2 regions of the Thiomonas sp. FB-Cd genome follow, and region 1 is predicted to be linked to the other one. Evidence: predicted binding sites of a transcription regulator. Region 1 holds the regulator's gene; the other holds the start of a gene.
What was found. The regulator LexA, encoded in region 1, represses DNA repair genes until DNA is damaged. The targets are predictions, from matches to a motif close to ACTGTATNNNNATACAGT.
Positions count from the first base shown of each region.

Region 2: the regulator LexA is predicted to act here: its motif matches at 1,622-1,639, upstream of recA (recombinase RecA).

Region 1 covers NZ_JPOE01000002.1:790,495-793,702, reverse strand. Annotated here, with positions in the region: gene CD04_RS0103885 (cytochrome c oxidase assembly protein) at 1-440, opposite strand, end outside; gene rraA (ribonuclease E activity regulator RraA) at 986-1,519, shown strand; gene lexA (transcriptional repressor LexA) at 1,535-2,200, opposite strand; gene CD04_RS0103870 (asparaginase) at 2,261-3,208, shown strand, end outside.
Region 2 covers NZ_JPOE01000005.1:624,905-628,112, reverse strand. Annotated here, with positions in the region: gene CD04_RS0116630 (SGNH/GDSL hydrolase family protein) at 1-1,207, shown strand, start outside; gene recA (recombinase RecA) at 1,684-2,733, shown strand; gene CD04_RS0116620 (regulatory protein RecX) at 2,864-3,208, shown strand, end outside.

The DNA of each region.
Region 1 (3,208 bases):
TGAATGACGGGCACGAGCCAGAACACGACGAGCCCCGAAAACATCGCTGCTGCAACCCACGCGTTGAGCATGAAATTTGTCATCCCCCGCATGGGCGCCCACCGCATCAGCGGTACGAGCCAGCGGCTGCGCACGCCTGCCCCAATGCCCGCGCGCCAAGTTGGCACCGGCCAGGCAAACATCACGAGCAAGGGCCCCAAGTCATGCAGCGCCATCTGCTGCAGCATGTGGATGAAGAACTGGTGCTCTGCGTAATAGTCCCATTGCGTTTGCAGCCCCAGGTAGATGAGCGACCAACCCAGCCAGAACCACATCTGCTTCCACCAAGACGTGCGCCGCCGCAGGCTGCCGCGGAGATATAGCAGCGCGCCACCCAGCAAAAACACGGCCATCGGAAAGGACGGATACCAGGGCTGAAACCAGTGCAGCAAAGCGCTCATGGGCGACGACAGGCAAAGATCGGCGAAAGGCCGCCAGCATAAACCGTTCCGCCAGCGGTGATGCTGCGCACTCAGGCATGACGCCGATGAGGTTCGCACGGCAACGGACCACAGTCGCATGACGGCCGTTGCGCGCTGGGCGCCTCTCGCGCTGTTTTGCACCATGCATCAGGCGCTGCGGGTTCCACCAAAAACAAGGGTCAAACTCCCCCAGACCGGAAAAGCCGCGCCATTGATGCACGCCACTGCTGCGACGCCAACCCGGAAGATTCTCGAATGCGGGCCTGATGTTGCCACCGGGTCCCACCGGCCACGCTTGTTGGTCACAATCCCCTGTTGTGCCCTGCAGAAATGTGCCACTTCATTTGACTTAAAACATGATTCCATTTGCATCTTTCGGCTTCAATAGTTGTCATTCACGAAGTTCATTGGTCTACAGGGCGGTGGGGATGACTGTGTGTGCACGAGGCGAGAATGGATTCGCACGCGCCTTCGACGGCGTATCCCCCTTCAGGACCGTTCGGGGCCACAACAAGGGGAACTCCATGTCATCGATGATTTCGTGCTGTGATTTCTGTGATCGGGAAATCGAGGCGATAGCCGCCGGGACGGTTCGCGTGCTGCCCCCGGTGTTCAAGAACTTCGGACGATTGGCGCATTTCCGTGGTCAGGTCAGCACCGTGCAGTGCTGCGAAGACAACACGCAGGTACGAGCGGCGTTGGAAACGGCCGGTATGGCGCGCATTCTTGTGGTGGATGGCGGCAGCTCGCTGCGCCATGCTCTTTTTGGTGGCAATCTGGCGATGCTTGCCGCGCGCAATGGCTGGGCAGGCGTCGTCATCGATGGTTGTGTGCGCGACGTGCCTGAAATTGCCACGGCGCCCATTGGCGCGCGCGCCTTGGCAGCCATACCCATGCCGCCGCGCAAGCTCGGCGGGGGGCAGCGCGACGTCCCTGTACGTATCCAAGGCGTCTGGGTCAGCCCTGGAAATTGGCTCTATGCCGATGCCGACGGCATGCTTGTCAGCGACACGCCGTTGCATCTGCCCAGCACACCCACCGAACCCTCTGGCGTCTGATCGGCGCCTTTACGCCTACAGCGTATTGCGGATAAGCCCGACGGCCAGCCCCTCGATCGCAAACGCTTGGTCGGGGCGCACCACGATCGGCGAGAAGTCGGGGTTTTCCGGTAACAGCTCGACATGGCCGGCCTTGCGCTGCAGACGCTTGACCGTGACCTCATCACCAATTCGGGCCACAACGATTTGTCCATTGCGCACGTCCTGCGTTTGCCTGACCGCCAACAGATCACCGTCGAAAATGCCCGCACCCTGCATACTCATGCCTTTGACCTTGAGAAGGTAATCGGGTCGCGCCTTAAACAGGTGCGCCTCGACCGCGATGCTTTGCTCGATATGCTCCTGCGCCAGGATCGGATGCCCGGCAGCTACGCGCCCGACCAGCGGGAGCATCAATTGCTCCATCCCCGGCAATGCGCGCGCAAGAATCCCAGGCGGCCTGACCGTCGGACGGGCCGCGCTCGTGAGACGGATGCCGCGCGATGCGCCCGGGGTCAGTTCGATCATGCCCTTGCGCGCGAGTGCATGCAGGTGATCTTCGGCTGCATTGGCCGAGCGAAAGCCGAGTTCGGCGGCGATCTCGGCCCGGGTCGGTGGGTAACCTGTACGCTCGATTGCCTTGGCAATCAGAGTCAAGATTTCGCTCTGGCGCGCGGTAAGCTTGCTGTTCGACGTCCGCATGGATGGGGCACTCCTCAAGGACAAGGGCTGTAGGCCAAGCCTACTGTCATCAATAACAGTATGTATTTTTATCCAGATATGAAAAATTTGCAACCCTCTGACACCGCTCGGCTCCCCAAGGTCCTCGTGCTGGGCACAGGCGGCACGATTGCCGGCGTGTCGACCGACCATCCCGCCCAGGGGGCCTACCGCGCGGCAGCGCTCGACATCGGGCAACTTGTCGCCGCAGCGCCTGGCATCGAACGGCTTGCGGCCCTGCAGGCCGAGCAACTCGCGAGCCTCGACAGCAAGGACATGCGAGTGCAAGTCTGGGGCGCGCTTGCCTCGCGCATTGCTGCGTGGCGTGAACAACCCGACGTGGCTGGCTGTGTGATTACCCACGGCAGCGACACCGTGGAGGAGACCGCATATTTCCTGCAATGCGTCTTGCCTGCAGGCAAGCCGGTCGTGCTGACGGCCGCGATGCGACCGGCGACCGCCTTGTCAGCCGACGGGCCGCGTAACCTCTATGACGCGGTGCAAGTTGCGGCCAGCGCCGATGCCGCTGGCCGCGGCGTGCTGTGCGTTGTGCATGGCCGCGTGCATGGGGCCTGCGACATCACCAAGGCGCATCCCACAGCCCTGGACGCCTTCAGCTCCGGCGAACGGGGTCCGCTGGGCTTCGCCGGCTCCCAAGGCGTCCTGTTCACACGAAACGTTCCAGCTCCAAATGTCGCGTGCCTGCTCCCGATCCCCCCGGCACAACCCTGGCCGCGCGTGGAACTGGTGAGCAGTCATGCCGGGGCAGACGGCGCCATGGTCCGGGCATTGCTCGCCGCATCCTCGCGGGGCGAGTTGGTGCCGCCGCTGGCGGGTCTGGTCGTGCAGGGCACCGGCGGCGGAACCGTGCACGAGGATCTTCAGCAGGTCTTGAATGAGGCCGAGGCCACCGGTGTGCGGGTGGCGTACGGCTCGCGCGTCGGCGGGCTTCAGGGTGGCCTCTACGACGGTTTGAACGCCGTGAAAATC
Region 2 (3,208 bases), on a different contig from region 1:
GTCCACAGTTTCGAGTGTCAATGCTGCCAGCACGGCCCCCTCGCAGGCGCCAGATGGTGGGTTCAAGCAGACGGTGGTGTTTGGCGACAGCTTGTCCGATGATGGCGCTTACACGCTGGCTGCGGTCAGCATTTATAGCGTTGCGCCGTACAACGTCGCGTTCGATGGCTTGCCTTACCCCGAAGGGGGGCAATTCACGGTGAACGGCGCGCCTTCCGGCAATTGGACCACCATCCTTGCCCAGGACCTCGGGTTGCGTATGACGCCGAATCTTGTGGGCTATGGTTCGCCGCAGGGGGCGGTCTATCTGACTCCGTTTGGCGTAACGACGAATGTCACTCAGGCACTTTGCGCCTTCGCCTTGCAGGGTTCGTGCACGGACTTTGCCGAGGGCGGCTCCATGGTTCGCAACCCGGACGGCATCGGGCACGCTCAAGGAGCTCTGACGATCCCGGTGACCCAGCAGGTGCGAAATTACCATGCCCAGTTTGGAGCGTTCAATCCAAGCCAGCTCATCACCGTCTTTGCCGGAAACAACGATGTTTTTGCCGCGCTAGCCAATCTCAGCACGCAGGTGCAAAGCGCTGTGACCGAAGCGGTGGCCGAGGCGGCCCAGGCAGGATCCCCGCTGACGCAGGACCAGGTCGCTGCCGTGCAGCAGAGGGCCACGCTGCACGCACTGACAGTGGCGCAGTCCACTGTGGCGGCAGCAGCGGATCAACTTGCGGCGGTGGTTCAGAAGATCATTGCCATGGGGGGGCAGTACGTCATGGTGTACACCTTGCCCAACTCTTCACTTTCCCCATTTGGGCAGTCACTGTCGGGCGGCACGACCTGCAACAATCAGGATCCCGCCCAACCCTGCTACATCCTGTCCAGGCTCGTCAAGGTGTTTAACCAGCGCTTGCTGAACCAACTGCAGGGCAGGCCAGTCAAAATGATCGACGGCTATGCACTGTTCAATCAGGAAATCGCGCAGCCTGCGCAGTTCGGCTTTACCAATGTCACGACGCCGTGGTGCAACATGCAGCTCGTGCCGAGTTCCCTGCTTTGCAACGTGAACACGCCGAACGCTGCTGCGGGAGCAAACCCTTCCAATCTTGGGAGTTGGCTGTTTGCGGATACAGTGCACCCGACGCCTGCGGGCTACCAAGTCATCGCTGCTGCGACCTTGCATGCCATGGCGGGGTTCGGCTGGGCACCATGACGGCGATCAACAGGTCAACGATTGGGCTTGAGTCACCCAGTGGAGTTCGATCCGGCAGTTCAAAGCTGACATTGTCCCGGTCAAGGCGCAGCTCACCATTGACCTCAGCGCTTTGGGCCGCGGTCGGGGCTGATGGTAAGCATCATCCCGCCCAATCCGTCGACGGCAGAGCGAGGCCAGGAAATCCCAATGCTCAGACAGTGCGCCGGACCGGCGTGCGCTGATCAGCCACGCGACCTGTCGGCCCATCCGTCAACGCAGGACCGTGCGCACCGTGCTGAGGCCTTCGCTCGCTCGTGGGCATGGCATCACAATGCTCGGTGCCTGCGCGGCCGGCTTGCAGGTGTGCACAATGAGCGCCGCAGTCTCCGAAGGCAGGCATAAAGCTCCGCTTGGCGGGGTGCGTGCAATGAGGCTGTAGGTTTATACAGTTATGGTAAATTGTGCCCTATCGTGAAACAAATGGGGCTTGAGAAATGGAACAGGGCAAGGGCATGATGAACGCAGAAAAGTCAAAAGCGCTGGCAGCGGCCTTGTCGCAGATCGAGAAGCAGTTCGGCAAGGGGTCAATCATGCGCCTGGGCGAAGGCGAGGTGGTTGAAGACATTCAAGTGGTCTCCACGGGCTCATTGGGTCTGGACATCGCGCTTGGCGTGGGCGGCTTGCCGCGTGGGCGCGTGGTGGAAATCTATGGGCCGGAGTCATCGGGCAAGACCACGCTGACCCTGCAAGTCATCGCCGAGATGCAAAAACTCGGCGGTGTGTGCGCTTTCATCGACGCTGAGCACGCGCTGGATTCGCAGTACGCGCAAAAGCTGGGTGTGAACCTGCAGGACTTGCTCATCTCTCAGCCCGATACCGGAGAGCAGGCGCTGGAAATCGCCGACGCCCTGGTGCGATCGGGTTCGGTGGATCTGATTGTGATTGATTCGGTTGCGGCCCTCACGCCGAAGGCCGAGATCGAGGGCGAGATGGGTGACTCGTTGCCCGGCTTGCAGGCGCGACTCATGAGCCAGGCGCTGCGCAAGCTCACCGGCACCATCAAGCGCACGAACTGCCTGGTCATTTTCATCAATCAGATCCGCATGAAAATCGGCGTGATGTTTGGCAACCCGGAAACCACCACGGGTGGCAACGCGCTGAAGTTTTACGCCTCGGTACGCCTGGATATACGCCGCATCGGTGCCATCAAGAAGGGTGAAGAGGTCATTGGCTCGGAGACGAAGGTCAAGGTTGTGAAGAACAAGGTTGCGCCGCCGTTCAAACAAGCCGAGTTCGATATTCTCTACGGTGAAGGGATCTCCCGCGAGGGGGAGATCATCGACCTCGGCGTGACGGCGAAAGTCGTGGACAAGTCCGGGGCCTGGTACGCATACAAGGGCGAGAAGATCGGTCAGGGCAAAGACAACGCCCGCGAGTTTCTCAAGGAGAATCCAGCCATTGCCCGTGAGATTGAGAATGCCGTGCGGGAGCAACTTGGCGTTCCGGGCATGCAACCGGCGGTTGAGCCCCAGATGGATGAGTAAGTCTGCCGCTGTTGTGCGTCGTGCGCAGCCCTGGCAAATCCCCTTCGGTGCTCGCAGGGAGCGCCAGGGAGCACTCCAGGGCCGCGTGTGTCGAGGCGCTTGCCCGCGCTTGCCCGGTTGGTAATTCGTCATGGCTGCGCCGGCGCCAAGCCTCAGAGCCCGTGCCCTGCGCCTGTTGGCAACGCGCGAGTACAGTCGCATTGAGCTCGAGCGCAAACTCGCACGCACGATCAAGCCCAGCGAGAACGAATCTGCACCCGATCTCGCGGCTCTTGCCGCGTTGCTTGACGAGCTGCAGACCTTGGGGCTGCTCGACGAGCAGCGTTTCGCCGAGTCATTGGCACGCAGGCGCCAAGCCAAGTATGGCCGCCAGCGGATCGCTCTTGAACTCCGCAGCCATGGTTTGGACGGTGATCTGGTCGATCATGTTTTGGGTGCGCAGCGCGAGCCCGAGCTGCTTCGGGCGCAGCACATC